3 regions of the Vibrio sp. SCP2 genome follow, and region 2 is predicted to be linked to each of the others. Evidence: predicted binding sites of a transcription regulator. Region 2 holds the regulator's gene; each other region holds the start of a gene.
What was found. The regulator CRP, encoded in region 2, controls carbon source genes, mostly activating them, when cyclic AMP is high. The targets are predictions, from matches to a motif close to TGTGANNNNNNTCACA.
Positions count from the first base shown of each region.

Region 1: the regulator CRP is predicted to act here: its motif matches at 1,372-1,387, upstream of cdd (cytidine deaminase).
Region 3: the regulator CRP is predicted to act here: its motif matches at 1,377-1,392, upstream of AC5O63_RS00820 (NupC/NupG family nucleoside CNT transporter).

Region 1 is NZ_JCAFVV010000003.1:94,702-97,864, forward strand. Features, by position in the region: gene sbcB (exodeoxyribonuclease I) at 1-112, shown strand, start outside; gene AC5O63_RS11500 (CidA/LrgA family protein) at 258-623, shown strand; gene AC5O63_RS11505 (CidB/LrgB family autolysis modulator) at 623-1,300, shown strand; gene cdd (cytidine deaminase) at 1,544-2,431, shown strand; gene AC5O63_RS11515 (cyclic di-GMP phosphodiesterase) at 2,479-3,163, opposite strand, start outside.
Region 2 is NZ_JCAFVV010000006.1:163,937-167,099, forward strand. Features, by position in the region: gene astD (succinylglutamate-semialdehyde dehydrogenase) at 1-359, shown strand, start outside; gene AC5O63_RS16790 (DUF1338 domain-containing protein) at 543-1,334, shown strand; gene crp (cAMP-activated global transcriptional regulator CRP) at 1,533-2,165, opposite strand; gene AC5O63_RS16800 (phosphoribulokinase) at 2,408-3,163, opposite strand, start outside.
Region 3 is NZ_JCAFVV010000001.1:161,168-164,330, reverse strand. Features, by position in the region: gene AC5O63_RS00820 (NupC/NupG family nucleoside CNT transporter) at 40-1,248, opposite strand; gene AC5O63_RS00815 (exoribonuclease R) at 1,785-2,231, shown strand; gene AC5O63_RS00810 (hypothetical protein) at 2,354-3,163, shown strand, end outside.

The DNA of each region.
Region 1 (3,163 bases), on a different contig from region 2:
TGAAGACTACATGCTAAATTTGGAAAACTTAGTTCACGAACATGAAAGTGACGAAAAGAAAATCGCTATTTTAAAATCTATCTACCAATACGTACAAAAGCGAGTATCCTAATAGTCAAAATTAAAAATAGTAACCAAGTCCTGCACCCTACAACCTGGCCTAACTCTCTAAATACTAATCAAAACTCTAAGTTAGGCATTTGAATAATTCGAGCCTTCAGCACTCTGGAGGTTCTGCAGTTGGACGACTCTACACTATGGCGAAAACTTTGCTTCAATACGTCGTATCTATGGGGCTGATATTTTTGTGCCTTGTCGCGGGCATTAATATTCAACACTTATTAGGTATCTCTATTCCTGGCAGCATCATCGGTATGCTGATTTTGTTTGGTTTGCTTGCGAGCGGACTTGTGCCTTCAGACTGGGTTAAACCCGGTGCCTCTCTCTTTATTCGTTACATGGTGCTGCTATTCGTTCCTATCAGTGTTGGCTTGATGGAGCATTTCGATATGTTAATCGCTAACGCCTTACCGATTTTAGCAAGTGCTGTAGGTGGTACTCTCATCGTACTGGTCGTTTTGGGTTTAATGCTCGATCGCATGCTTAAAGGAGGACAAAAATAATGTGGTTACTTGTCACTATTGTTGTTTTCTTTGCCGCACGTTGGCTATGCCAAAAAGTAAAAAGCCCTTTTATGAACCCTTTATTGGTGAGCCTAGCCGTTCTCATTCCACTGCTGACTTACCTAAAAGTGCCATTTGAAACTTACTATGCCGACAATCAGTGGATTAATTATCTACTGCAACCGGCAGTAGTCGCGCTGGCCTATCCTCTATATGAGCAATTACCACAGATCCGAGCCAATTGGCGTATCATCATGCTAGCGTGTGGTGTGGGCAGTATCATGTCGATGTTTACCGCTAGTATGATTGCCGTTTACTTAAAGGCAGATATTTCTCTAATCGCAAGCTTGTTGGGTAAATCAGTAACCACACCGATTGCGATGGAGGTTTCTAGTCACCTTGGTGGTGAGCCCGCCATCGCCGCGATATTAGTTTTAATTGTTGGCCTGTTCGGTGCGATTATGGCTTATCCGATTTATAACTTACTGAACATCACTCACCCTATTGCCAAAGGGCTCACGATGGGGACGGTTTCCCACGCGCTGGGGACAGCGACCTGCGCTGAGAAAGATGGTCAAGATGCGGCCTTTAGCTCTCTAGCACTTGTGGTGTGCGGTGTTATCACCTCAATCCTAGCACCTTCTTTCTTTACCTTGGCAGTCTGGTTGTCAGCGTAAGTAATTGATGTCGAGCTGCAACTAGCGGCTCGACGCACATCACTAATTTCTCGTCTGTAATCGTTATCATGTGTGACATCACTCAAATAATGCAACAGGCAATATCGTTACAATATATTTTGTGATCATGATCGCCGAATAATTCTCATCTTTACATAAAATGTAATACCAATATCGGAGTTTACACACCAGTATCTGGCTCTAAACTCAAAGATATCAACGATGTTTATTAAAGGACTCACTATGAGAAGCCGCATTGAACAGGCGCTATCTGAAGTGCCACAAAACGTAGCAGATTTCTTATCTCCTATTCTTCTTGCTGACGATTTTGACGCGACGATTTCTTCAGAGCAATTTGAGCAACTCCTCGCTATTTCAGGTCTTGATGACGCAGAACTACGAGTATTGCTACTTCCATTTGCAGCCGCTTATTCCTATGCTCCGCTTTCTAAGTTTTATGTGGGTGCAATTGTTCGCGGCCTATCTGGCAAACTCTACTTCGGCGCGAATGTCGAGTTTGACGGCGTTCAACTAGGGCAAACCGTTCACGCAGAGCAATCAGCCATCAGCCATGCGTGGATGAAGGGTGAACAAGGCGTTGCTGACATCACGATCAACTACAGCCCTTGTGGTCACTGTCGTCAGTTTATGAATGAGCTTTCAACCGCTAACGAGCTAAAGATCCAACTGCCGAAACGTGAAGGTCAGCCACTTCATTACTACTTACCAGAATCGTTTGGCCCTTCAGATCTTGGCATCGAATCAGCATTGATGACCTCTGTTGACCATGGAAAACAGACACAAGAGCAAGATGAGCTACTACAACTGGCTGTCGCTGCCTTAAATCGTAGCCATGCCCCTTACACACATAACTTAAGTGGTGTCGCGATTAAGACCAAAGATGGCAAAGTATATCAAGGCGCATATGCAGAAAACGCTGCATTTAACCCAAGCCTACCGCCACTTCAGGTTGCGTTGATCCAGTTACTGTTAGACCGTAAGGAGCTCGAAAGTATTGATTCTGCGGCCTTGGTAGAAGTAGAAGACGGTACTATCAGCCATCTAGCAAACACACAAGCAACGCTAGAAGCACTAAACCCTGATATTCCAATCACTTACTTGGAACTTTAAACTGAGAAAGGCGCTAAATTAGCGCCTTTTTTTGTATCAATTCGGGATTAAACATCGAAAAACGGTTTGGGGTCGACTTCTAACTGACTAGGGGCTATCGCCTTTTTAATCGTTAGTTTGGTTGTTTTCATATCGACAAAACTTACATCGACAAAACGGTGATACTTACGCGAATAGAAACATTTGATTTCTGGCTTTAGCGGCTCGTGGGAATTCGAAGTCCAAACAATACCTACACGTCCGTCACTCAACTCGACCAAAGCCCCAACAGGGAAAACGCCAATACAGTTGATGAATTTGTACACCAACTCTTTGTCTAAATGATTCGGTGTTAAGCTCAAGAGTATTTTAAACGCTTCTGCTGGGCTCATGCCTTGCTTGTAACAGCGATCGGCAGTCAACGCGTCATAGATATCAACGATGCAGCTCATACGACCGTGTAAAGGGATTTCATCACCTTTAAGCCCCGCTGGATAGCCGTTCCCATCGAGTTTTTCATGATGCATCAAACAAACGTCGCGGCTAACATCACTCAAACCTGTAACCGTAGTGATGATCTCTTTCGCGTAAACCTGATGAAGCTTCATATGCTCGAACTCTTCGGGTGTTAACCGAGCAGGTTTGTGCAGAACTTTATCATCAACCTTAATTTTGCCAACATCGTGAATAATGCCACCAATCGCCATTTGTTTTAGCGTCTCTTTCGGCAGGCCAAGATGTTTACCAAATGTC
Region 2 (3,163 bases):
TTGCTGAGCTACCAGATGAAGAGTACTTCGGCCCACTACTACAAGTGGTGCGTTACCAAGGTCTAGAGAAAGCAGTTGAGTTAGCCAATGACACTCGCTTTGGTCTATCCGCAGGCTTAGTTTCTACTGACGATGGTGAGTGGGAATACTTTGTTGACCATATTCGTGCTGGCATCGTAAACCGCAATCGCCAGTTAACTGGTGCAAGTGGTGATGCGCCATTTGGTGGCCCGGGTGCGTCAGGTAACTTACGCCCAAGTGCTTACTACGCAGCAGATTACTGTGCTTACCCTATGGCTTCGATGGAAGGAGGAGAAACACTTCTTCCTGCCACGTTAAGCCCAGGTGTTGAGCTATAAAAAACGATAAATTTTAGGGTATTCCCTTCTTGCCTCCCTGAGCCGGGAGGCATTTGAAACGTCACAGGCTGAAGGCTATCTGATCAAACTTTCTGGACACATTTGGTTAGATGGCCTTTTTTATAATTAAACAAATAACTACTCATACTCCATTTACGTAAACCACCCCTACAAGGAGGCGTTATGACGCCAGATGTTTTATTCCAACAGTTATGGAATGACTATATTCAACGCTTATGTCCCTCTGCTGAACAAGTCCACCAACTTCTGCAAGAAGACGAAGCGCTGATCAATGACCACATTGCTCTGCGCACTTTCAATGTAGAACCTCTGGGCATTGCGACCCTTGCACAACCATTCTTAGACGTAGGCTACAAGCCATGCGGTGATTATGTGTTTGAAAGCAAGAAGCTTGTTGCTAAACATTATGAGCACCCAGACCCAAAACAGCCTAAAGTGTTTATTAGTGAACTGAAGGTTGAAGAGTGTTCTGCTGAGCTACAAGCTATTGTCGCTAAGCTTGTCGAGCAATTGGACACCAGTAAGCTAAAAGGTCATGAGTTCTTGTATGGCGGTCGTTTGTGGGACATTAGCTTTGCTGACTTCCAGACGTTAGCGAAAGAAAGTGAGTACGCTTCTTGGCTGGCAGCACATGGTTACGGCGCTAACCACTTTACTGTTAGCGTCAATCAGCTCAATGCATTTGAAGAAGTGAAAGGCGTCAATGACCACCTACGCGAGTCCGGCTTTACCATCAATGAGTTTGGTGGCGAAGTGAAGGGGTCTCCTGATGTGCTGCTAGAGCAATCTTCAACGATGGCGGATAAAGTAGCGGTAACCTTCACGGAAGGTACAGAGATTATCCCGGGTGGTTTCTACGAGTTTGCTAAGCGCTACCCAATGAGCAACGGTGAACTTTATCCAGGGTTTGTTGCAGCCTCTGCTGATAAGATCTTCGAGAGTACTAACGGGTAGGAAGAGCTGAGAACGGGCTGCGCCCTAGAGATGCGGGAACGCTGCGCTTCGAGAGAGTTTGATCTCGGATGTGGAAAGGTGTTCTATCTCGAAGGACGAAGTCCGCTCCGTAGCGTTCTCGATTCTCGCATCCGATATAAACAAAAAGCCACCAATGTTTCCATTGGTGGCTTTTAAAATTTTAACGGTTAATCGAAATTAACGAGTACCGTAAACCACGATAGTTTTACCGTGTGCAGAAATTAGGTTCTGCTCTTCTAGCATCTTCAAGATACGACCTACTGTCTCACGAGAACAGCCAACGATTTGACCGATTTCTTGACGAGTGATCTTAATCTGCATGCCATCTGGGTGAGTCATCGCATCTGGTTGCTTCGCTAGGTTTAGTAGCGTTTGAGCAATACGGCCAGTTACGTCTAGGAATGCTAGGTCACCTACTTTTTGGCTAGTCACTTGTAGGCGGCTTGCCATTTGCGCAGATAAGCGCATTAGGATGTCTGGGTTCACTTGGATAAGCTGACGGAATTTCTTAAATGAGATTTCCGCAACTTCACAAGGAGATTTAGCACGAACCCATGCTGTACGCTCTTGGTCTTCTTCGAATAGACCAAGTTCACCGATAAAGTCACCTTGGTTTAGGTAAGAAAGGATCATTTCCTTACCTTCTTCGTCTTTAATAAGAACCGCTACTGAACCTTTTACGATGTAGTACAAAGTTTCAGCTTTCTCGCCCGCGTGAATTAGCGTGCTTTTTGAAGGGTACTTATGAATATGACAATGTGAAAGAAACCACTCTAATGTTGGGTCGGTTTGAGGTTTACCTAGAACCATAATATCTCACTTCCTCTGCAGGGTACGCTTGCCGCTTTCCATATTTTAGCTAAGCCTTAATCAAGACCTACTAGGATAAGAGCACTTTACAAATGCTGCAAGCCAACTTGTGTTTCGGTAAGAAATAGTATCCTTTTTCGAAAACGATTTCTTGATTTTAATCGGGTACAACTGGGGTTTTAGTACGCAAAACTGTGCACATGATCACGGTATGAAAAGTAATCGTGTTCTAGCTGTGGGTATTAACCAATTTTGCCCGTTTCGATGAGCTGTTGAAGTATCGGTTTAACGATTAGCTCCATGGCAAAACTCATCTTACCGCCAGGGACAACAATCGTGTTGTGACGCGACATAAATGCCCCATCAATCATTGCCAGTAGATATGGGTAATCTACGTTTTTAATGCCTCGCAATCGAATAACAACAAAACTCTCATCTAAACTCGGAATGCCTTTGGCGTTAAGCGGGTTAGATGTGTCGACGGTAGGGACACGTTGAAAGTTAATATGAGTACGAGAAAATTGGGGAGTAATGTAGTTCAGATAGTCATCCATTGAGCGGACGATAGAGTCCATCACCGCTTCACGCGAGTGACCACGATCGCGGGTATCACGAACGAATTTCTGAATCCATTCAAGGTTCACGATAGGCACCATGCCAATCAGAAAATCAACATGCTGTGATACGTTAACCTCGCCATCGACAACACCGCCATGTAGACCTTCATAAAATAGGACGTCGGAGTTTTCTGGCAGATCTTGCCAAGGTGTAAAGGTGCCTGGCATTTGGTTGTATGGAACGGCTTCATCGAACGTATGCAGGTAACGGCGGATTTGACCGACGCCTTCTTGACCGTACTTGCGGAAAAACTCTTCAAGTCCATTGAAGTCGTTCGCCTGAGGGCCAAAGTAACTGATATGGCGGCCTTGCTCACGTGCCTTACGGATTTCAACGTCCATCTCAGGGCGCGTAAAGCGGTGGAAGCTATCGCCTTCAAC
Region 3 (3,163 bases), on a different contig from region 2:
GAATAGTCTCCTATTCGGTTTGTAAGCGAAATGTGCGAATTAAAGCAAGATAAAGATTCCTGCTAAACATGCGCTCATCAGGTTAGCTAAAGTACCGGCCAGTACAGCTTTAATACCTAGATTAGCAACCTCAGCACGGCGCTCTGGGGCAATCACGCCAATAGAACCGAGCTGAATGGCGATCGAACCAATATTAGCGAAGCCACATAGTGCGAAAGTGACAATGACCTGAGTATGTTCAGACAGCATCGCTTTATGTTCAACGAAGTCAATAAAGGCAACAAATTCGTTCATTACAATCTTTTGGCCAATGTACGATCCCGCCATCAACACTTCGTTTGAAGGAACGCCAATTAACCAAGCAAGCGGAGAAAACAGGTAACCGAATAGCGCTTGAAGAGTCACACCAGTAAAACCAGCGACTTCGCCTAAGCTCTCAAGGCCTGTGTTAACCATCGCTATCACACTAACAAACGCGATCAGCATAGTACCGACAGCGACAGCCACCTTCATACCGTTCATCGCACCGCTTGCAAGCGCATCTATCACGTTGCTCTCTTGTGCTTTATCCATCTCAATGTCGGATTGGTCGATAGGTGTTTCACGTTCAGGAACGATGATCTTTGCCATCATCAAACTACCTGGAGCGGCCATAAAGCTTGCAGCAATTAGGTATTTCAGCTCTACGCCTAAACCTGCGTATCCACCAAGTACACTACCGGCGACTGACGCCATACCACCTGCCATTACCGCAAATAGTTCAGAACGAGTCATTCTAGAAAGGAATGGACGAACAAGAAGTGGAGACTCGCCTTGAGAAAGGAATATGTTACCCGTCGCTACAAGAGATTCAGCTTTACTTGTCCCTAGGAACTTTTGGATACCACCACCGATAAACTCGATGACTTTCTGCATTATGCCTAGGTAATAAAGCGCAGAGATAAGAGCGCTGAAGAAGATGATGATAGGAAGAACGCGAACCGCGAAGATAAAACCAGTGTTGGCAAGGTCACCGAATAGGAAGCCAATACCTTCGTCAGCAAAGCCAAGTAAGCTAGAAACACCACTACTTAGACTCGTCAGAGCGGCTTGCCCCCATGGGAAGTAAAGAACTAAAGCGGCGAAACCGACTTGAAGTAACAGCGCGCGTGACACTGTTTTCCAGTTAATTGATTTACGACTTTCAGACAGTAAAACCGCACATAGCAACAATGCGATGACACCGATTAAGCCAAACAAAACATTCATTAAAGATTACCTCTACAAGCATTGAATAGGTAGCTGGTCCGGTCCGTGGGGTCATTCACCATTCCTTGTGACGGCTTGTATTGGTAGAGCTGTTACTCTCAACCGGGCGGAAAGTATAGCGCCCAATGTGAGATATTCATCACATATTTTTACGCAAACGTTCAACCGTTCACTCAGTAATCAAACTAATGAGTGATCAGCGAATGATTCGTTTTTAGGAGTTATTTTGTTAGCTGGCTCATATGAACGCTATTGCTATAAAACATTGAACCAAGATCACAAAATAAGTCAATATACATTACAAATCTAATCATAAAGTTTGCGCTTCTAGGTAAAGCATCTAATTTTAAGTAAGAATTCTTAACGTACTTTTTGGTAACGACAATAAATTCTCTAACAACGTCAATGGCTACTAGCAAACACAACGAATATTGCCCCGCTGATCTGGCGGGGCTTTTTTGTATAGGGTTTTCGAGTAGTAATTATTGTTGAAAACGTTAGAATACCTCCCCATTTACTTTTGCCAGACTACTAGCATGCAACGCGATTACACTTATCACTGCTTATCTCAAATGCCACGAGAAGAGTTAGAAGAACTTAGCTTGAGAATGGTTCACCGTTTGGTGCCTGAAGAATCTATGACTGAGATTTTCACTTTTGATTTAGATGAGGCAGAAGACGAAGACAAGCTTCAAGAAGCCCAGTTTGATGCGATGTTGCGCATGAGTGCAATCGCGCTTAGTGAGCTCCCTGCTCTTTTTGAAGCTTCGGAAAGCAAAGAGCAAAACATCCAACGTATGCAGCGTCTGTTATTGTGGCATTTCTACTCGGTTTCTTTTCATCTTGAACGAGCCATCCCACTTGAGACACACTGCAACCACGTAGAAATCATAGTCAAGCAGGCACCACAGAATGCTCTTGAATGGGTAACCACACTGACCGATCTGCTACGCCAATACTCGCAGATAGCACAAGGTTCTTAACCAAATCGCCAACCATTTTACGGTTGGCGTTATAAAATTTTCACTTGGATTCGTTAAAACATTGACCATTTGAATGTGTTTTAGACATACTCAAACTCTAAGCCTCACAATGTATTAATGAATTGCGTTATTTAGTTCTATTCTCGACCTTCTTGTCTGCTGCAACGTACGCCGATGGCGAAGTTGATTACTCCGATTGCCATAGTCAGCCAGATAGTGCAGAGATCCTCGACTCCGCTTTTAACTATGTGAATACTAAGCTTTGTGAACCTGCGATTTGGTTTGATAGTTTTTTCGTTGATGAGCGAGTAGACCAAGACGCACGTGCTGGCAGTACCGTTCGTTGGAGAAATGATTTCTCTTATGTAGAGGGTGAAGGCTACAAGTTTAAGACTCGATTCAAAGCGCGCTTTCACTTACCTAAGGTAACCAAACGACTTAAGGTGGTTTTCGAATCGGATGAAGAAGATGATTTATTCGACTTGTTCCCGCAATCGAGCGAAGATGCCGAAAATACCTTTGGTCTTAGATACGATTGGCTAAGTAAAGAACGCTATAGTTTCAACGTTAAGGTCAATGCAAGACCGGGTATCGAAGGACGTTTTCGCTATACATACCCTATCAATGATGAATGGTTATTGCGCGTTACTCAGAAGTTGTATCAGAAAAAAAGCGTAACGGGTGAATCTACCGATATTGACTTAGATTATTCAATCAACCGCGATTTTTTGCTTCGCTGGAGCAACTACGCTCAGTGGGAAAGCGATATCAAAGGTTGGGAAGTTGGTACAGGGTTTATGCTCTATCAGCATATTTCCGACCATCAGGCTCTTAGCTATCAATTAAGTACCACAGGAACTAACCGACCCTTTCATTACATTACCAATACTCACGTCTCCGTGACTTATCGACAGAATGTATGGCGCACTTGG